Regions from separate parts of the Streptomyces sp. TRD_SC_5 genome, predicted to be linked through region 2. Evidence: riboswitches for the same ligand, from Rfam matches in the RefSeq annotation. Region 2 holds a riboswitch; each other region holds the start of a gene.

Region 1 (5,214 bases), 2.8 Mb from region 2:
CAACACCGCCCAGTACGACACAGGCCAGTACGAAACGGGCCAGTACGACACCGGCCACTTCGACACCGGCCAGTACGACACAGGCCAGTACGACACCGGCCAGTACGACACCGGCCAGTACGAAACGGCGCAGTTCACCCAGGCCGCCGACGCCACCGGGCAGTGGCGCACGACGCCGGTCTACGACACCGGCGCGTACGACGCCACGGCCTGGAACTCCGGCCACATGGACGGCCACACGGGAGTGCACGAGAGCGTCCCGCCGCAACAAACCTTCTACGAGACAGCCGAGTTCTCGCCGGTCGACCCGGCCGAAAGCCTCGCCTCGTACGAACCTCACGCAGCGCACGCCCCTCACGGCGCGCACGAGGCGTCCGACGGGCCCGACAGCCCCGGCAACACGCCCGAAGCCGAGCACGAATACGCGCCGGAGTACTCGTCCGAACACGAGCCTGAACCCGAGCCCGAACACGCCCCGGAACTCGATCACGCTCCGGCCGCCGCCGCAGCAGCAGCAACAGCCGCCACAGCCGCAGCCCCCGGCCCCCGCTCAGCCCGCCGCAGCGCCGGCAACTCCGGCCGCGGCCGCCGCCGTACCCCCGCCAAACGCTCCGCGCTCCTCACCGTCGCCGTCCCCTCCGCCTGCGTGATGGGCGTGGCCGGCATCGCCGCCGCCTCGGTCGGCAGCGTCGGCGGCGGTGCCCCCGCCGAGGAGAAGAAGGACACGACCACGACGGCGTCGGCGGCCGACCCCGGCTCGGTGAAGCCGGTCGCGGTCAACAACAAGCTCGACACCCAGCTCGCCAACCTCAGCACGGACGCGGAGGACTTCGCCGACCGCGCGAGCCGCACGCAGGAACGTATCGACCTCCAGGCCCGCCAGGCCGCCGAGAAGAAGCGCAGGGCAGAGGAGGCCGCCCGCAAGGAGGCCGCCCGCCCCAAGTTCGCGCTGCCGGTCCAGCAGCACGGCCTCAGCGCGTACTACGGCCAGGCCGGCGTCAACTGGATGTCGGTGCACTCCGGCATCGACTTCCCCGTTTCGTACGGCACCCCGGTGATGGCCGCGACCGACGGCACGGTCCGTACGCAGTACAACAGCGCCTACGGAAACATGGCGATAGTGACCGCCGCCGACGGTACGGAGACCTGGTACTGCCACCTCAGCAGCACCAAGATCCGCTCCGGCTCGGTCCAGGCCGGCGACGTCATCGCGTACTCGGGCAACTCGGGCAACTCCACAGGGCCGCACCTCCACTTCGAGGTGCGTCCCGGCGGCGGGTCGGCGATCGACCCCCTGCCGTGGCTCCGCAGCCACGGCCTCAGCCCGACGTAAAGCCGCGGACGTAAAAGCTGCTGACCTAAAAAGCCGCTGACCTAAAAAGCCGCCGACGTACAGCAGCAGCCCGGCGAAGAAGCCGCTACAGCTTCTCGACCGGCGCGTACCGCAGCAGCAGCTTCTTCGGCCGCTCGTCGCCGAAGTCGATCGTCGCCTGCGCGTCCGATCCGGTCCCCGTCACCGTCATCACGGTGCCGAGCCCGAACTGGTCGTGCGTGACCCGGTCCCCGACCGACAGCGCGACCACCGGCTTGTCCGACGTCCGCCGCGTGGCGAATCCCGAAGCGCCGCCGCCCCCGCCTCGCGAGCGCGAGGCCAGCGAGGACGACAGCGACGAAGCGACACCCGACACCGGCCCGGCCGGCGCCTGCGCGCCCTTGCGCTTCCAGGTCAGGTACGTGTCCGGGATCTCCTCCAGGAACCGCGACGGCGGGTTGTACGACGGCTGCCCCCACGCACTGCGCATCGACGCGCGCGTCAGATAGAGCCGCTCGCGGGCGCGCGTGATGCCGACGTACGCGAGCCGCCGCTCCTCCTCGAGCTCCTTGGTCTGGCCGAGCGCGCGCATGTGCGGGAAGACGCCGTCCTCCATGCCCGTCAGGAACACCACAGGGAACTCCAGCCCCTTCGCGGTGTGCAGGGTCATCAGCGTGATGACGCCCGACCCGTCCTCGTCCTCATCGGGAATCTGGTCGGAGTCGGCGACGAGCGCGACCTTCTCCAGGAATTCGGCCAGCGTCCCGGGCTCGTCGCCCTCCCGCTCCTGCTCGAACTCCAGGGCGACGGCGGCGAGCTCCTGAAGGTTCTCGATGCGCGTCTCGTCCTGCGGGTCGGTCGACGCCTGCAACTCGGCGAGGTAGCCGGTCCGCTCGAAGACGGCCTCAAGCACGGTCGCGGGCCCGGCGCCCGACTCGACGATCGTACGGAGCTCCTCCATCAGCGTGTTGAAGCGCTTCACGGCGTTCGCCGAGCGGGCCGCCATGCCGTACGCCTCGTCCACGCGCCGCAGCGCCTGCGGGAAGCTGATCTTCTCGCGCAGCGACAGCGCGTCGATCATCGCCTCGGCCCGGTCGCCGATGCCCCTCTTCGGTACGTTCAGGATGCGGCGCAGCGGAACGGTGTCCTCGGGGTTCGCCAGGACGCGCAAGTACGCCAGCACGTCCCGGACCTCCTTGCGCTCGTAGAAGCGCACGCCGCCGACGACCTTGTAGGGCAGCCCGACGCGGATGAAGATCTCTTCGAAGACACGGGACTGGGCGTTCGTACGGTAGAAGATGGCGACGTCGCCGGCCTTCGCGTCGCCCGCGTCCGTCAGCCGGTCGATCTCCTCGGCGACGAACTGCGCCTCGTCGTGCTCGGTGTCCGCGACGTAGCCGGTGATCAGCGAGCCGGCGCCGGCGTCCGTCCACAGGTTCTTCGGCCGACGGTTCTCATTGCGCTCGATGACGGCGTTGGCCGCGGTGAGGATGGTCTGCGTCGAGCGGTAGTTCTGCTCCAGCAGGATCGTCTTCGCGTCGGGGTAGTCCTCCTCGAACTGGAGGATGTTGCGGATGGTGGCACCGCGGAAGGCGTAGATCGACTGGTCGGCGTCACCCACGACGCACAGCTCGGCCGGGGCGTGCTCGGCACCGGACGGGCCCACCAGTTCGCGTACGAGCGTGTACTGAGCGTGGTTGGTGTCCTGGTACTCGTCGACCATGACGTGACGGAAGCGCATCCGGTAGTGCTCGGCGACGTCCGGGAACGCCTGGAGCAGGTGCACCGTGGTCATGATGATGTCGTCGAAGTCCAGGGCGTTGGCCTCGCGCAGCCGCGCCTGGTACATCGCGTACGCCTGCGCCAGCGTCTTGTCGAAGCCGTCGGCGGCCTGGCCGGCGAAGGTCTCTTCGTCTATCAGCTCGTTCTTCAGGTTCGAGACCTTGGCGCTGAAGGCCTTCGGCGGGAAGCGCTTCGGATCGAGGTCCAGATCGCGGCAGACGAGCGCCATCAGACGCTTCGAGTCGGCGGCGTCGTAGATCGAGAACGAGGACGTGAAGCCGAGCTTCTTCGACTCGCGGCGCAGGATGCGCACGCAGGCGCTGTGGAAGGTGGAGACCCACATGTGGCCGGCGCGCGGGCCGACGAGCTGCTCCACGCGCTCCTTCATCTCGCCCGCGGCCTTGTTGGTGAAGGTGATCGCGAGGATCTGGCCGGGGTGCACACCCCGCTTGGCCAGCAGATACGCGATCCGGTGGGTCAGGACGCGGGTCTTGCCCGAGCCCGCGCCGGCCACGATGAGCAGCGGCGACCCGGCGTGCACGACGGCGGCGCGCTGCTCTTCGTTCAGCCCGTCGAGCAGCGCGGCGGCGTCCACGACGGGGCGCGGCGCACCGTCCCGGTAGTGCGAGTCCCTGGCCGGCGGGGGTACGTCGAAGGCTCCCCCGAAGAGGTCGTGCGGGACCTCCTCCGGGGCGTGGTCCTCGGGGGGCGGCGGGGCTGTGTCCTTTGCGTACTCCGAGTGCTGGAGGTCGGCCAGGAAGCTGTCGTCAAAGAGGCTGCTCATCGTCTACCAAGCTTAGGCGGGACCACCGACAGCCCGCCCCGGATTCTCCCGGCCCGCCGAGATCGGCACGGAGGAATCCCCGCGCCCCGCCGGCGCCCCGCACGCGCCCCGCCAGCGCCCCGCACGCCGGTGCACGTCAGTGCACTCGCAGCCCGACGAGTGTGACCTTGCGCACCCACTGCGACCCTCACCACCGCGCCCGCGTACCGCGCAACGGAACGAACTCGGCCAGGTCACGAAAACGTATCGGGCATATCGAACATCGGGCTTCCCAGCGGTCACAACTCTTGGCTAGCGTGCCGAGTCGGGCGGCTCGTACCCCAGCCGGCGAACAGCGCCGGAGCGGGCAGCCCACGCCGAATTCGGCCTGCCCGCACGGCAGTCCGGAACCGGGGACCCACACGCACCACCTGGGGTGAATCGGTCCGCATTCCCACGGACCGTAGGGCACCTTCCGTTTCTCCGCCCGAACCCGACAGCTAACCCGGTAGGCGGTCCACGGAAGGAGATGCCGGCCTTGGCGTCGCATCGCAAGCCGCGTACCCGGGTTACCCGTGTACGCACCACCGCACCCGCACTGGGTATCACGACAGCCGCCCTCGCCTCCGTCGGCCTGCTCGCCCAGACAGCGGGCGCGGCGCCCGCCGCGCCGACGGCTCCCAAGCCGACCGTCGAAGAGGTACAGAAGAAGGTCGACGACCTCTACCGGCAGGCCGGCACGGCCACGCAGAAGTACAACCTGGCCAAGGAAGCCACCGAGCAGCAGCGGAAGTCCGTGGACGGCCTGCTCGACGCCGTGGCCCAGCGCACCGAGAAGCTGAACGAGGCGCGGCGCAAGCTCGGCAATTACGCGGCCGCGCAGTACCGGTCGGGGTCGGTGACCCCGACCGCCGCGCTGCTCCTCGCGGACAGCCCGCAGGCGTACTTCGACCAGAACCGGCTGATGGACCGGATGACGGAACGCCAGAAGACGGACGTCACCGACTTCGAGAGGCAGCAGGCGGCGGCGTCGAAGAAGCGCGCCGAGGCGACACGGAGCCTGGAGAGCCTCACCGAGTCGCAGGCCTCCCTCAAGTCCTCGAAGCAGGACGTGCAGAAGAAGCTCGCGGAGGCGCGTGAGCTGCTGTCGCGGCTGACCGCGCAGGAGAAGGCGCGGCTGGCGGAACTGGAGAAGAAGCGGGAGGCGGAGGCGCGCCGCAAGGCCGAGGCGAAGGCCAAGGCGGAGGCCAAGGCGGAGGCGGAAGCCGAGGCGAAGCGCGAGCGCGAGCGCGGGCAGGAGAAGGCGCAGCAGGACGAGAGCGACACGGGCACAGGTACGGGATCAGGCACAGACACT
Region 2 (5,214 bases):
TCCGCCGCCGACGGGTCGGGCGCGTCGATGCTGGCGATCAGCGGCTCGGTGGACACGGAGTCCACGGGCCCGGCGCTCGAAGACCTCTGGAAGGTGCTGCGCACCCTCGCGGCCGAGGGCCTCACGGACGCCGAGCGGGATGTCGCCGTACAGAACCTGGTGGGTGTCGCGCCGCTCAAGTACGAGACGGCCGCGGCCGTCGCCGGCACGCTCGCCGATCAGGTCGAGCAGCACCTGCCGGACGACTTCCAGGCCCGGATGTACGCCCGCCTCGCGGAGACGGGCACCGTGGAGGCCACCGCGGCGGCCGTCAGCGCCTTCCCCGAGGACCACCTGGTCACGGTGCTCGTCGGGGACGCGTCGCAGATCGAGGAGCCCGTGAGGGCGCTGGGCATCGGTGACGTGACGGTGGTCAGCGGCTGACCTGCCGGAGCCAGACGCACAACTCATCCCAAAGCGGTGGATAGAGGGGCCCCGGAAGCCGAAAGGCTGCCGGGGTCCTTCTCTTATGTCCGTTTTGTTGTGGAGGTTGCCTGTCTGGCCTGTGGGGTGCGTTACAAAACGCCCTGTCTGTTTGGTGATTAAAAGATGTCCCGTTTAGCGTCTGTCCGGCTGTCCGTCAGCAGTGAGCCGCATCCGCGGCACCGGACAGTCATCGCCGAGTCCCCGTCAGGCGCGAGCCTGGGGAGCCGGGGACCCAATCAGTCCCTGGGGTGAATCGGACGTCCTTCGTGCGCACGTGCGACAGGGGTCCGTAGGAGACCTTCCTGCTCCGAACCCGTCAGCTAACCCGGTAGGCGAGAAGGAAGGAAAGGATCAGCCACTCCATGGCGTTCACCCGTGCCACCGGGAAGCACCGTCGTCCCAGCCGTCTGACGCGCAAGAGCGCGAACATGGCGGGCGTCGCAGCCCTCGCGACCACCGGCGTCATCGGAGGCCTGGCCTCTCCGGCCCTCGCCGCCGAAACGGCCGTTGCCGCCGAGGACACCGGCCTCACCCAGGCCATCGTCATCGGCGACTCCCTCGCCGACCAGATCGCCGCCCAGGCCGAGGCGCAGCAGCACGCCGCCGACAAGGCGGAGGCCGAGCGCAAGGCCGAGGCGAAGCGCAAGGCGGAAGCGAAGCGCAAGGCGGAGGCCAAGGCCAAGGCGGAGGCCGAGGCGGAGGCCGAGGCGCGGGCCAGGAAGGAGCGCGAGGAGCGCGCGGCCAAGGAGCGCGCCGCCCGCGAGGCGGAGCGCAAGCGCCTCAACGGCTACACCCTTCCCGTCGCCGGCTCCGCCGTGACCACCGGCTACAAGACCGGCGGCAACCTCTGGTCCTCCGGCAGCCACTCCGGCGTCGACTTCCGCGCCGCGTCCGGCAGTTCCGTCGTCTCCGTCGGTGCGGGCACCGTCGTCGAGGCCGGCTGGGGCGGGGCGTACGGCAACAACATCGTCATCCGGATGAACGACGGCACGTACACGCAGTACGGCCACCTGTCGTCCCTCGGCGTCTCGGTCGGCCAGTCCGTCGCGTCGGGCCAGCAGATAGGCATCTCGGGCTCGACCGGCAACTCGACCGGGCCGCACCTGCACTTCGAGGCGCGCACGTCCCCCGAGTACGGCTCCGACATGGACCCGGTCGCGTACCTGCGCGCGCACGGCGTGAACGTCTGACGGACAGTCGTACGGAAGGCCCCGGTTTCCCCGCCGGGGCCTTCCGCATGTCCAAAAGCCGTCCATTGATTCCGGCCTCCCGTCGGAAATCGCGGAATGCTGCAATAGAGTCACCGAACAAGCGTCGGTCGACCGCGTTTCGCGGGGATTAAGGCGGAGGTCCGGTCATGCGCATTCCCGCGCAATCGGTATGCACAGCAATCCGTGACGACATCGTTTCCGGTGTCTTCGCGCGGGGCAGCAGGCTCACCGAAGAGCTGCTGGCACGCCGTTACGGTGTCTCGCGTGTCCCGGTGCGCGAGGCGCTGCGCACGCTGGAGTCCGAGGGATTCGTCACCACCCGCCGGCACGCGGGCGCCTGCGTGGCCGAGCCCACCGAGCAGGAGGCCGCCGACCTGCTGGAGGTACGGACGCTGCTCGAGCCGCTGAGCGCGGCCCGCGCCGCCCAGCGGCGCAACGAGGCCCATCTCAAGGTGCTGCGGGGCCTGGTGAGGCTCGGCCAGGAGCGGGCCCGCAGGGGCGAGGGTGAGGATCTGCGCTCGCTGGGCAGCTGGTTCCACGAGACGCTCGTGCAGGCCTCGGGCAGTCCTGGGCTCACCGCCCTGCTCATCCAGCTCCGGCACAAGATCGCCTGGATGTACGCCGTCGAGCACCCGGCCCGCCCCGCCGAGGCATGGGCCGAACACGGCGCGATCGTCGACGCCGTGGCGCGCGGCGATGCCGAACGGGCCCGCGCCCTGACGGCCCTGCACGCCGAACGCGCGGTGGCCGCGCACCGGTTGCGGCGCCCGGGTCCGGGTCCGGCGCGTGAGCGCGAGCGCGGGCAGGCACGCGTGAGGACTTCGCAACATGCCGTAAACACCGTGGGCGGCCGCCATTAACAGCGGCGCCGTATACAAAGAGGGTGAATTGGCGGGGGCTGATTTCCGCTGCCCGCATTTCGAGTCGTATGCCGTCGCGTAAAGCGAAAAAGAGCCGCGGCGCCCCGAATTCGGGGGCCACGGCTCCTTCGTGTGCGGTATGCGTCAGAATTCGCCCGTCCGAGTGGTCAGACGGTCTCGGGAAGCTCGTCCAGACCTTCGGAGACCAGCTTCGCCAGGCGGTCGAGAGCGGCGTCCGAGCCGTCGGCCTCGGAAGCGAGCACGAGCTCTTCGCCACCCTGCGCGCCCAGGCCGAGCACCGCGAGCATGGAGGCGGCGTTGACCGGCTTGCCGTCGGCCTTGGCGACCGTCACGGGAACACCCGAGGCGGTCGCGGCGCGAACGAAGATGGAGGCGGGCCGGGCGTGCAGGCCTTCGGCCCAGCCGACGGTGACACGGCGCTCAACCATGGTGTTGCCCTTCATGTTTTTGTCTAGACCAGCCTGACGGTTGTCTAGACCAGTCTCTCATGTCGCGCGGGGCGGCCGGCCCCCGGCTCTGTGCCGGCCCCGCGCCGCGGCCTCAGCCTGCCTTGCCCCGAGCGGGCCCGCGACCCGTAGGCTTTCGTCATGCAGCCCTCGCAGGAGCAGGCCTCGCCGGACCGCAGCGGGCACCACGCGTACCCGGCTCACTGGGAAGCCGATGTGGTCCTGCGCGACGGAGGTACGGCGCGGATCCGCCCCATCACCGCCGACGACGCGCAGCGCCTGGTCAGCTTCTACGAGCAGGTGTCGGACGAGTCGAAGTACTACCGCTTCTTCGCACCGTACCCCCGCCTTTCCGACAAGGACGTCCACCGCTTCACCCACCACGACTACGTGGACCGGGTGGGCTTGGCGGCGACGGTGAGCGGCGAGTTCATCGCCACCGTCCGGTTCGACCGCATCAACGCGCAGGGGCGCCCGTCCTCCGGCCCCGACGCCGACCTGGCCGAGGTCGCGTTCCTCGTCCAGGACGCCCATCAGGGCCGCGGCGTCGCCTCCGCTCTCCTCGAACACATCGGCGCGGTCGCGAGGGAGCGCGGGATCCGGCGCTTCGTGGCGGAGGTGCTGCCCGCCAACTCCAAGATGATCAAGGTCTTCACGGACGCGGGCTACACGCAGAAGCGCAGCTTCGAGGACGGCGTCGTCCACCTCGAATTCGACCTGGAGCCGACCGACCGCTCCGTCGCCGTGCAGCGCGCCCGCGAACACCGCGCGGAGTCCCGTTCGGTGCAGCGCCTGCTCGGCCCCGGCTCGGTCGCGATCGTCGGGACGGGGCGCGCGCCGGGCGGGGTGGGGCGTACGGTCCTGCGCAATCTGCTCGCCGCCGGGTTCACGGGTCGTACGTACGCCGTGAACCGGGCCTTCCCCGAGGACCTCACCGAGTTCGACGGCGTGCCCGCTCACCGCTCGGTGGCCGGGATCGGCGAGGCCGTCGACCTCGCGGTCGTCGCCGTACCGGCCGAACGGGTGCCGGAGGTGGTCGCGGACTGCGGCGAGAGCGGCGTCCAGGGGCTGGTCGTCCTCTCCGCCGGGTACGCCGAGAGCGGCGCCGAGGGGCGGGCGCGGCAGCGCGAACTGGTTCGGCAGGCCCGTTCGTACGGCATGCGGATCATCGGCCCGAACGCCTTCGGCGTCATCAACACGTCGGACGCGGTACGCCTCAACGCCTCCCTCGCGCCGGAGCCGCCCGCGCGGGGCCGCATCGGCCTGTTCACGCAGTCGGGCGCGATCGGCATCGCGCTGCTGTCGGGGCTGTACCGGCGGGGCGCGGGCCTTTCGTCGTTCATTTCGTCAGGAAACCGGGCGGACGTGTCCGGCAACGACTTCCTCCAGTACTGGTACGACGATCCGGACACCGACGTCGTCCTCCTCTACCTGGAGTCGATCGGCAACCCGCGCAAATTCACCCGCCTCGCCCGGCGGACGGCCGCGGCGAAGCCGGTCGTGGTGGTCAAGGGGGCGCGCCACAGCGGGAGTACGCCGCCGGGGCACGCGGTGCCCGCCACGCGCATCCCCGACGCGACGGTGTCCGCGCTGCTGCGGCAGGCGGGCGTGATCCGCGTCGACACGGTCACCGAGCTCGTCGACGCGGGGCTGCTGCTGGCCGGCCAGCCGCTGCCGGCCGGGCCGCGGGTCGCGATCCTGGGCAACTCGGAGTCCCTCGGCCTCCTCACCTACGACGCCTGCCTGGCGGAAGGCCTTCGCCCGCTGCCGCCGCTGGACCTGACGACGGCCGCGACGCCGGCGGACTTCCGCGCGGCGCTGGCCGGGGCGCTGGCGAACGGGGCGTGCGACGCGGTGGTGGTCACGGCGATCCCGTGGGTCGGCGAGGGCGGAGTGACGGAGTCGGGCGACGGGGAGGTGCTGGCGGGAGCGCTTCAGGAGGCGGCGGCATCGGGGCCGGCGAAGCCGGTGGCGGTGGTCCACGTGGAAATGGGCGCGCTGGCGGACGCGCTCGCCGCGGCGACGAGCACGGCCCGCCCTATGCCTACGGCGCCGGGGCCGGGTTCGGCAGCGGGGGATCGCGAGCCGGGGACCGCTGCGCGGAGCTCTTCCCCTACCCGACCCTTCCCGAACCGGGGCGCTGCCCCGGACCCCGGTCCTCAAACGCCGGACGGGCTGGATTCGGCCACGGTACGAGGTCTGCGTGCGGAC
Region 3 (5,214 bases), 1.7 Mb from region 2:
GCCCCGACACGTCCCCTCCCGGCACCGCGGAATGCGAAGGCCCGTAGTCGCAGCCCGGTACTGGTTGTGGGGACGGCAGCTCCGCAGGACCGCCTCCACCCCGCCGCGCCGTAGAATCGGGGCATTGTGTCTGAGTCCTCCAGCGTCCGTCCCGACGCCGCCCCCCACGTCTCCCCCTTCCACCGCGCCAAGGGCGAGCCCCGCTTCCCCGGCGGCCCCGCGCCCGACCCCGCCGGATCGCACCACGAGCGGCGGATCCGCAGCTTCCAGCCGCGGCGCAGCCGGGTGACCACGGGGCAGGCCGATGCCCTGGAGCGGCTGTGGTCCCGGTGGGGACTCGACATCGACGGGCAGCGCGTCCTCGACATCGACGAGCTCTTCGGCGGGCGCGGGCTGCCGGTCGTGCTGGAGATCGGGTTCGGGATGGGCGAGGCGACTGCACAGATGGCCGCCGAGGACCTCGGCACCGGCATTCTCGCCGTCGACGTACACACCCCCGGCCAGGGCAACCTGCTCGGTCTCGCCGAACGCGCCGGCCTCACCAACGTCCGCGTCGCGAACGGCGACGCGATCATCCTGCTCCGCGAGATGCTGCCGCCCGCCTCCCTCGCCGGCCTGCGCGTCTACTTCCCCGACCCGTGGCCGAAGAAGCGCCACCACAAGCGGCGCCTCATCCAGCCCGAGTTCCTCGACCTCGTGGCGCCCCGCCTCGCGCCCGGCGCGATCGTGCACTGTGCAACCGACTGGGAGCCGTACGCCGAGCAGATGCTGGAAGTACTCACCGCGCACCCCGACTTCGAGAACACCGTCCCGGACGGCGGCTACGCGCCCCGGCCCGCGTTCCGGCCGCTCACCCGCTTCGAGGGGCAGGGTCTCGACAAGGGCCATGTCGTGCACGACCTGCTCTTCCGCCGCCGGTAGAGCCTGAAGGCCCCATCGCCACTGTCAGTGCCCCTCGTTAGGGTCGACGGGTGTACGAGACGCCCCCGCACCCCCGGCAGCACCCGGCGGTCCCGGACTGTGAGCAGCAGCCGCAGTTCACCGCCGTACCGCCGCCTGCGCACTGGCGCTACAAGCCGCGCCGCGCCTGGTGGCGCACCAGGGCGGTGCGCGCGGGCGCGGTCATCACCGTGCTCGCACTCTGCGCGCTGGTGATCCTGGCGATCGTCCGCGACCAGACCGGCACACACGGTTTCCTGGTGGGGCTGGGTCTCGCGGTGCTGCCGGTGCCGCTGCTGGTCGCCGCCTTCCGCTGGCTCGACCGGGTCGAGCCCGAGCCCTGGCGGAACCTCGTCTTCGCCTTCGCCTGGGGCGCGTTCGCCGCCGCCCTCGTCGCGATCATCGCGAACAGTTTCGCGACCCGCTGGATAGCCACGGCCACCGCCGACCCGGCGGGGGCCGAATCCCTCGGCGCGACGGTGATAGCGCCGGTCGTCGAGGAGAGCGCCAAGGCCGCGGCCATCCTCCTGATCTTCGTCTTCAGGAGACGGGACTTCACGGGCATCGTCGACGGGGTGGTCGTCGCCGGGTTCACGGCGACCGGCTTCGCCTTCACCGAGAACATCCTCTACCTCGGCAACGCCTTCGGGGAGGACCAGGAAGCGGGCGCCTCCGGCCTCGCGTCGGTGACCGCGGCGACCTTCTTCGTACGCATCGTGATGTCGCCGTTCGCGCACCCGCTGTTCACGGTGCTGACGGGCATCGGCTTCGGCCTGGCCGCGCTCTCGCCGCCGCGCGGGGGAAGGTGGCGGCGTATCGCGCTGCCGCTGCTCGGCCTGGCGTTCGCGATGGGCATGCACGCCCTGTGGAACGGGTCGTCGGTCTTCGGGGGGTACGGCTTCTACCTCGTGTACGCCGTCTTCATGGTCCCCGCCTTCGCGCTGCTGACCTGGCTGGTGGTCTGGACGCGCCAGCGCGAGCTGCGCACGATAGCCGCCGAACTGCCCGCCTATGCCGCCGCCGGCTGGCTGCGGCCCGACGAGCCGCTCGCGCTCTCCTCGATGCGGGCCCGCTCGCTGGCCCGGGGCGCGGCGGCTCGTGCCGGTGGCGGCCGGGCGGCGGCCTTGGCCGTCGCCGAGTACGAAGCCTTCGCCACGTCCCTGGCCTTCCTGCGCCACCGCGCCCACCGCGGCGCACTCGGCCCGGACTTCGCGGCCCGCGAGCAGGAGCTGCTGCACCACCTGTGGCAGCGCAGGGAGGTGGCCGGGCCGGCCCTGGAGTACGCGGCACGGGCCACGGGCCGGGTGCGGCCCCCGTCGCCGTGGCCGCCGCAACCGCCTTGGCAGTCGTACGGGTACGGGCCTCCCCCGCACCAGGACTACGCCGCGTACAACCCGTACCGGCAGCAATAGCCGCCGTACGACGCATACACAGACCGGCAGCCCTGGGCGCGGGGGGCGTGCGCCAAGACTGCCGGGGACTGTGGGAGAAATCGTCAGGTCGTCAGACGGAGAGGCCCTTACCGCGCAGCCACGCCGCGGGGTCGACCCCGGCACCGTCGGGCGTGTGCACTTCGAGGTGCAGGTGCGGCCCGGTCACGTTGCCGGTGGCGCCCACGTTGCCGATGACGTCGCCCGTACCGACTTCGCCGGACGTGACGGTCATCGAGGAGAGGTGGCAGTACCAGACCTCAGTACCGTCCGCGAGCTCCAGGACGATGCGGTAGCCGTACGAACCCGACCAGCCCGCGGACTTGATCGTGCCGCCGTGCACGGCCTTGACCGGCGTGCCCGTCGGTGCGGCGAAGTCGAGACCGGTGTGCTGGCCGGAGGACCACATCGAGCCGGACTGCCCGTAGGTGGAGGTGAGCGTGTACGAAGAGGTGGGCAGCGAGAAGCTGGCGGCCAGCTTGGCGAGCCGCTCCTCCTCGGCCTTGCGCTTGGCCTCTTCCGCCGCCTGGCGCCTCTTCTCCTCGGCTTCGCGCTTCTCCTCGGCGACCTTCGCCTCAGCCGCGCTCTGCTGCTTCTTCGCGTCGGCGGCGGCCTGCTCGGCCGCCTCCTTCTCGGCGGCCAGCTTCACCTCGGCGTCGGCGGCGGCCTGCTGCTGCTCGGCCTGCTGGAGGATGCGGGCGCGCAGGGCCTCGCCCGCGTCGGTGGTGCCCTGCTGCGCGTCGGCGGTGGTGATGCCCGCGGTGGTGAGCGGGGCGGCGGCCATGATCGCTTCGCCGGAACCGGAACCGGATTCCGCGTCGTCGGACATCAAAGAGCCGACACCGGGTAGTGACTTGGCGTCGGGAAGTGAGTCCGCTATCGCGTCGGGAAGGGAGATCGAGATGGCCGGCTTGTCCTGCGCGGTGGCGATGCCGCCCGCGCCGACCGCGGCGATGACGCCGACGCCCAGAACGGTGGAGCTGCGGCCGAGACCGCCGCGCTGCTTTGCGACGCGGTGACGACCGCGTACGGGCCGGACGGATTCCTCAGTCGGATTCCACTCCTCCCAGGTCCCCTCCCCGCCGACGGGATTCCCGGTGTCGCTGGGTGCCCCGTAAGGGGGCAGGGTGGCTTCGGGGGCAGGCCTGTTGGACGCCACGGAGGCGTGCTCCTTTCCTTCCTTCTCGCCTACCGGGTTAGCTGACGGGTTCGGAGCAGGAAGGTCTCCTACGGGCCTCTCCGTGGGTACGAAGCGGCCCGATTCACCCCAAGGAACGTGGTTCCCCGGTTCCCTTGCGGAATTCGGCGCGTGCGCACGGTGCCGTCTCTTGCGACGACTGGGACGACCGCGCTGCGTTATCGAACGTTAATAGACACGGGCTCCGGTTTCCAAGCCGTTCCAACTGATCGTTAAGGACCTTGGCCTGGACTAATCAGGACACAAGCGGCCACAGTCGGACGAGTTGACCACCCCTCAGAAAACATCCGCACCATGACGGTTCGTCAATTGTTATGCGCAGGGGTGTCCCGCGATTACCCAGCGTCGCCGCCCCGGTCGCAGGGCTAACTTCAGCCCCATGGTTGTCAACAGCACGCAATCGGTGGCCGATCGCTACCGCGAGTTCTCCGAGCAGCAGGCGCGCGGCACCTCCCCCGCCTACGCCGAACTCACCGCCCGCATCAGCGAGGACCAGGACCTCTGCGCCCTCATCGCCGCCCTGCCCCCCGGCAACAAGCAGCAGCCCAATCTCCTCCTCGCCGCCGTCCGCCACCTGGGCGGCCCCTACGAGCAGTGGGCGCCCTTCCGCGACTGGACCCTGGCCCACTGGGACGACGTACGCACCGTCATGCTGGCCCGCTTCACCCAGACCAACGAGCCCGCGCGCTGCGCCACCCTACTGCCCCTCCTCGCCACGCTCCCCCAGCCGCTCGCCCTCATCGAGGTCGGCGCCTCCGCGGGCCTGTGCCTCCACCCCGACCGCTACGCCTACCGCTACGACGACGGCCCCGTCCTCGGCACCTCGCCCGTCACCTTCGACTGCCGTACGGACGGTCCCACGCCCCTGCCCACCGCGCTCCCGGACATCGCGTGGCGCGCCGGCATCGACCTCAACCCCCTCGACCCCACCGACGAGGACGACGTCCGCTGGCTCCAGTCACTGATCTGGCCCGGCCGCGCGGAGCGCCCGCGTCAGCAGCTCGCCGCCATCGAGGCCGTACGTACGGCGCCCAGCCACCGCATCGTCCGCGGCGACCTCGTCGACGAACTCCCGGCGCTGGCGGCCGAGGCCCCGGCGGACGCGACCCTGGTCGTCTTCCACACCGCCGTACTGATGTACCTGCCGCTCGCCCGCCGCGAGGAGTTCGCCGCGCTCGTACGTGACTTGCCCGGCCACTGGATCTCCAACGAGCACCACACCGTGCTGCCCTGGCTCGACGCCCCGGCCCCCGACGACGAGCACCTGCTCACCCTCGCCCTCGACGAGCGCGCGGTCGCCTTCACGGCCCCGCACGGCCAGAGCCTGCACTGGTTCGGCCGTCAGGCAGGTCCAGCCGCCTGACGAGACCCACGGTCCTGCGGCGGTCCTGCTGGCCCTCGGCGGGCCGCCCGACCGCCAGCAGGGCCATGTCGTCCGTGGCGGCTCCGGCCGTGTGCAGCCGTACGTCGTCGGTGAGCGCGTCCAGCAGCGCCTCGGGCCCCGGGAAGATCCGCCCGCGCAGCCGCGCGGCCGGATCGTAGAAGACACCCGCGGCATTCCTGGCCTCGGACAGACCGTCCGTGTAGAGCAGCAGCGTGGCGCCCGGCGGGAACGCGTAGTCCTGCGCCCGGTCCGGCCAGGCCGCC
Region 4 (5,214 bases), 5.1 Mb from region 2:
GTTCACCTTCGCCGTGCCCCGGTAGACGTCGTACCCCGTCACCCCGACGTTGTCCGTCGACGCGCTCCACGCCAGCGACACACTGTTCGCCGTCTTCGCCGTGCTGCTCAGGGCCGTGGGCGCGGTCGGCGCCTGGGTGTCCGTCGGGTCCGGGTCGCCGCCGCCGTCGGTGGGGACGGCCGGGTAGGCGTTCCTCACCAGCATCTCGAACTGGTTGTGGAACCAGTGACCGGCCAGTGGCGCGTCCGGCAGCGCGCCGGTCTTGCCGTTGCCGGCGTTGGGCGCGGTGTACGACGGGTTGCACATCGGGTCCGGGCGCTTGCCCTCGTCGTTCGGGATGTCCTCGCTCGCGCCGTCCGATTCGCCGGGCGGCTTGACCCACAGGAACGCGTCCAGATGCGAATCCGGGTAGCCGGCGGGGGCGGCCTGCGGCGGCTGCCCCATACCGGCGCCGCTGTGGTTGCACCACAGCCCGCGGTGGGCCCGCCGGTCCGCCTTGGACTCGCTCACGTACGTGTCGAGGGTGGTGCTGGTGCTTTCGGCGGTCGGCCGCCCGCTGCCGCCCCAGCCGTTGCGGGAGGTGTCGACGACCATGCCGGTGGACGCGGGCCAGCCCTGGGCGACCAGCGCCCGGTGGACGGACTTGGTGAAGTCCGACTCGTCGAAGTTCGGGTTCCACTCGTAGAACTTGCCCGACTTGACCATGTTCCCGCCGATGGTCTTGTCGGGGTCGGTGAGGAACGGCTCGGCCAGCGGCGTGTAGTTGGAGACGTTGGTGATCAGGCCGTCGACGCTGCTCAGACCCGCGGCGGTGCCCTTCGCGACGTCCGTGTACAGCTGCGTGGTCTGCGTCAGGTTGGTGTCCCAGCCCAGCCAGCCGGAGTGGGCGAAGTCCAGGTACGTGTAGACGTTCGGGATGGCGTGCAGCTTGTCCAGGGCGTACTGGATGCCCTTGACCTGGATGCCGCTGCTCTTCGCCTGCGCGCACTCGGGGTCCGCCAGGTTGGTGACCAGGTTCGGCAGGCCGTCCGGTTCGATCACCGTGGTGATGCGGATGTCCTGGTACTTCGGGTTGGCGAAGACGCTGGTGATGGCGTCGATGTACTCGGCCTTGTAGCGGTCCAGGCCCGCCTGCGTGAGGGGCAGTTCACCGTTGGAGGCGAGGGCGGCGCAGTCCCGGCCCGGCAGGTCGTACACCACGAACGTGGCGGTCAGCGGCTGTCCGGGCTTCTTCTGGGCCAGCGCCAGGTCGAGGTGGTCGGCCAGACTCTTGCGGCCCCCGTTGGCGCTGCCGCCGTGTATCGCGGCGATGCGGTCCAGCCAGACGGCGGTGGGGTAGCCCTTGACCTTCTCCATCTTCGCCTTGACCGTGGCGTCGGCGGTCTTGGCGATGGACCCGTCGATCAGTGTCGCGTAGTCGGGGTTGACGTAGGACGAGGCACCCGCGAACGGATTGTCGACGTGCGCCTCGGCCGCCTCGGCCGCGACCGCCGACGTGGTGCCGAGCAGTCCGGCCGCGGAGAGCAGCAGGCCAGTGGCGGTGCCGGCGGCGACAGCCGCTAACGCTCTTCGGCTTTTTCTGTGATGGCTCACGTGCGGATCTCCCTGTCAGAAGACTGCCGAGGCGAATGGGAGCGCTCCCAAACGTGCTGCGGCATCAATCAAGCAGCGGCCCGCACGCCTGTCAATGAACATGACAAGCTCCGTTCCGATTGACCGACTGCCTCCAGCCGGATTCGGGCACTGGGCTTTGGGGAACCCAGATGTGACCAAATCGGATCAACAAGGAGGCCGCGATGAACGAAGAGAGTCGCGAGGTGGAAAACCCCGTCACGAAGCATCCGCAGCCCGAGCTCCCGGACCAGGAACAGGCTCACCCCGGCTGGACGGGCCCGATGGATCCGCCGCCCGATCACGGCGAGGACTCCTACCGGGGCAACGGGCTGCTGAAGGGCCTCGCCGCAGTGGTGACCGGCGGAGATTCGGGGATCGGCCGGGCGGTGTGTCTGGCCTTCGCACGCGAGGGTGCCGATGTGCTGCTCACCCACCTTCCGGAGGAAGAGAAGGAAGCTGCCGACACCTCACGACTCGTCGAGGAAGCAGGCCGCAGGGCGGTCACCATGAGCTGTGACATCCGGGACGAGGAGCAGTGCCGAGCACTCATTGAGCGCGCCGTCGCGGAATTCGGCCACATCAACATCCTGGTGAACAACGCCGCATATCAAATGTCCCAGCCCGACGGCATCGGCGCTATCACGACCGAGCAATTCGATCGCGTAATGAAGACCAATCTCTACGGCATGTTCTGGCTGTCGAAGATGGCACTCCCCCACATCCCCGAGGGGGGCTGCATTATCAACTCGTCCTCCGTTCAGGCGTACAAGCCCAGCCCGCATCTGCTCGACTACGCCATGACGAAGTCGGCCATTGTCGCCTTCACTCAGGGGCTGGCCCAAATGGTGGCGTCCAGCGGAATCCGCGTCAACGCCGTCGCTCCGGGGCCGGTGTGGACGCCGCTGATTCCGGCGACCATGCCGGACACCACGGAGTTCGGAAAGCAGGCACCGCTGGGGCGGCCCGCACAGCCGGCCGAAATGGCTCCGGCATACGTGTTCCTCGCTTCCCCGCAGGCGAGCTACATCACGGCCGAGATCGTCAACGCCACTGGTGGCACGCCGCTGCCGTAAAACGCCGCTGCGGTAAGACGGCCGACGACGGACGTGCGCGCCCCTTGCCCCTCGGGGCAGGGGGCAACTTCCTTACGTCCACAGGCGATTGGCGAAATGGGCGATCAAGTCCGCTTTCCGTGCGCGTTTAGCCCATGAATTGACCAATGTGGGCGGTTTGCCCGAAAGGTCGCCCTGCCCTGTCGCCCGTGATACGAGTCACGTCCGAGACCGAATGCGGCCAGTTCCGTCGGCGTCAGTTTGCTTCCGCAGAAAGCAAGTTGAGTCTGGCGCCCACGGACAGTGACAGAAGTTTCCGCGCCCTGATACGCCGAGCGATTGCGCCGCGGAATCCAGGGCTTGTTCTCGCCGTCGCTCTCGCCTACCGTCACGGTCAATCCGGGTGGACCGCCGAATCCTGCCGCCGTCCGGAATCCGCACCCACTCACACTCACGTACGGCAGGAGCGGGGGACCCAGGTAAGCCGCCGATCCGGAATGCGTCCGGAACGGCTTGGGGTGAAGTCGCACGGACCGTGCGACCGGGCATCTCCAGCCCGAACCCGACAGCTCACCTCGCAGGCGACGGAGAGGAATTCGTCATGCCCTCGATGGGTAAGCACCGCCGTCCCAAGGCCAGATCTCTCACCCGTGGCCTCATCGCCGCCGGCACCGGTGGCGCCGCACTGGCAATGCCGCTGATCGGCGCGACCACCGCCGGCGCGGCGCAGCCCGCCGCCGTGGAGAAGTCCGTGGCCGCCGCCCCGGCCGCCGCGAAGAAGGCCGCACCCACGACCCACACGGTCGTCGCGGGTGACTCCCTTTCCAAGATCGCGAAAGCGCACTCCGTGAGCGGCAGCTGGAAGAAGCTGTACGAGGACAACCGGCAGGTCATCGGTGACGACCCGGCGCTGATTCACCCCGGCCTCAAGCTGACGATCGGCGCGAAGGCCAAGGCCAAGGCCGATACCAAGGCCGAGACGCCCGCGAAGGCCAAGCCGTCGTCCGACCGGGCCGACCGCTCCGAGACCCGCGCCGCCGTCGCCAAGACCACGACGTACACCAACGACCTGGACGGCTGGATCAAGGAGTCGCTGGCCGTCATGGCCGAGCGCGGCATCCCCGGCACCTACGAGGGCATCCACCGCAACATCATGCGCGAGTCGTCGGGCAACCCGATGGCCATCAACAACTGGGACATCAACGCGCAGAACGGCACGCCGTCCAAGGGCCTCCTCCAGGTCATCGCGCCGACCTTCCAGGCCTACCACGTGCCCGGTACGTCGATGGACAGCTACGACCCGGTCGCCAACATCACCGCCGCGTGCAACTACGCCGCCGACCGGTACGGCTCGATCGACAATGTGAACGGCCCGTACTAGAGCGGCCGCAGGGAAGTTACGGCCTGCCTGCTCCAGCAGGGCCCCGGAGGGTGCCTCGCTGGAGCAGGCAGGCCGTTCGCGTACCCGCGGCCGCGTCCATGTGGCGGGAAGCAGCGGCCGGCGGGCGCACACTGGGGGCATGAGCAACTATCAGGGCCCTGCGGTCCTCATCACCAGTGATGCCGAGATCGATGTCGTGGCCACGTTGAGCGGAGGCAGCTCCGGGCTCGAGTGGGGCGGCAGCGCCCAGACCGACAATGTGCCGGAAGAGTTCTACGCGGCGATGGACAGCGGACATGTCACGCTGCGGCTGGCCGACGGCCGGGAGGCCGACGTGGTGGCGAAGCGCACCGCCATCGGCAGCGGACGGCTGAAGATTTCCGGGGTCGGCTCGATCCCGTTCTAGGACCGCACGGTCGCCCGCAATAAGACATGTAATGCTAAAAATAGGGCATGAGCGGACATCTCGCACGACCCAGGGGTGTCGGCTCACCGCGCTCGTCTCGGCGAGGAGGGCTGTCCCGGCTGGAGGTGCGCAGCGCCGCCGGTCAGGTGCTCTTCCTCCAGATCGTGGTCGCGGTGCTGCTGATCACCGCCGCTGTGGTGGCGCTCACCGTCCAGACGCGCCACGACAGCGAGGGGGACGCCCGTAACCGCTCGCTCGCCGCGGCGGAGGGCTTCGCGGACGCCCCTGGCACCGTCGAGTCCCTGCGGTCTCCCGATCCGGCCGCCGCGCTGCGAGACCACATGGATGCGGCCCAACGGGGGTCGGGTGTGGACTTCATGGCCGTGATGGCACCGGACGGCACCCGGTACGTCGACACCGATCCGACGCTGGTCGGCGAGCGCGCCGAGGCCGTGGAACGCGCCACGGCCGGAGAAGCCTTCACGGAGATCTTCAAGGGCGCCCCGAACGACGCGGCCCGGGCCGTCGTCCCCGTGACCGACGCCGACGGTTCCGTCGTCGGCCTGGTCACCGCCGGCGTCACGGTCGAGAACGTCGGTGACGCGGTGGACCGCCATCTGCCGATGCTCTTGGGTTCCGCCGTCGGCGCGCTCGCCCTCGCCACCGGCAGCGCCGTGCTCGTGAGCAGGCGGCTGCGCCGGCAGACGCACGGTCTCGGCCCCACCGAGATGACCCGGATGTACGAGCACCACGACGCGGTT

What was found. Region 2 has a riboswitch for cyclic di-AMP ahead of AC1P0E_RS25770 (M23 family metallopeptidase). Riboswitches for the same ligand answer to the same signal wherever they lie in the genome.
Region 1: another riboswitch for cyclic di-AMP. It lies ahead of AC1P0E_RS13000 (C40 family peptidase); the one in region 2 lies ahead of AC1P0E_RS25770 (M23 family metallopeptidase).
Region 3: another riboswitch for cyclic di-AMP. It lies ahead of AC1P0E_RS18125 (M23 family metallopeptidase); the one in region 2 lies ahead of AC1P0E_RS25770 (M23 family metallopeptidase).
Region 4: another riboswitch for cyclic di-AMP. It lies ahead of AC1P0E_RS02210 (transglycosylase SLT domain-containing protein); the one in region 2 lies ahead of AC1P0E_RS25770 (M23 family metallopeptidase).

What each region holds. Positions count from the first base shown of each region.
Region 1 is NZ_JBWZZS010000001.1:2,830,732-2,835,945, forward strand. It holds gene AC1P0E_RS12990 (M23 family metallopeptidase) at 1-1,333, shown strand, start outside; gene pcrA (DNA helicase PcrA) at 1,419-3,878, opposite strand; cyclic di-AMP (ydaO/yuaA leader) riboswitch at 4,223-4,388, shown strand; gene AC1P0E_RS13000 (C40 family peptidase) at 4,396-5,214, shown strand, end outside.
Region 2 is NZ_JBWZZS010000001.1:5,610,816-5,616,029, forward strand. It holds gene AC1P0E_RS25765 (M16 family metallopeptidase) at 1-423, shown strand, start outside; cyclic di-AMP (ydaO/yuaA leader) riboswitch at 647-815, shown strand; gene AC1P0E_RS25770 (M23 family metallopeptidase) at 828-1,655, shown strand; gene AC1P0E_RS25775 (GntR family transcriptional regulator) at 1,823-2,536, shown strand; gene AC1P0E_RS25780 (HPr family phosphocarrier protein) at 2,704-2,985, opposite strand; gene AC1P0E_RS25785 (bifunctional acetate--CoA ligase family protein/GNAT family N-acetyltransferase) at 3,145-5,214, shown strand, end outside.
Region 3 is NZ_JBWZZS010000001.1:3,883,498-3,888,711, reverse strand. It holds gene trmB (tRNA (guanosine(46)-N7)-methyltransferase TrmB) at 127-921, shown strand; gene AC1P0E_RS18130 (PrsW family intramembrane metalloprotease) at 972-2,351, shown strand; gene AC1P0E_RS18125 (M23 family metallopeptidase) at 2,443-3,528, opposite strand; cyclic di-AMP (ydaO/yuaA leader) riboswitch at 3,540-3,687, opposite strand; gene AC1P0E_RS18120 (DUF2332 domain-containing protein) at 3,947-4,930, shown strand; gene AC1P0E_RS18115 (PP2C family protein-serine/threonine phosphatase) at 4,869-5,214, opposite strand, start outside.
Region 4 is NZ_JBWZZS010000001.1:467,102-472,315, forward strand. It holds gene AC1P0E_RS02200 (glycoside hydrolase family 6 protein) at 1-1,593, opposite strand, end outside; gene AC1P0E_RS02205 (SDR family oxidoreductase) at 1,797-2,687, shown strand; cyclic di-AMP (ydaO/yuaA leader) riboswitch at 3,099-3,263, shown strand; gene AC1P0E_RS02210 (transglycosylase SLT domain-containing protein) at 3,268-4,047, shown strand; gene AC1P0E_RS02215 (DUF4873 domain-containing protein) at 4,187-4,453, shown strand; gene AC1P0E_RS02220 (SpoIIE family protein phosphatase) at 4,501-5,214, shown strand, end outside.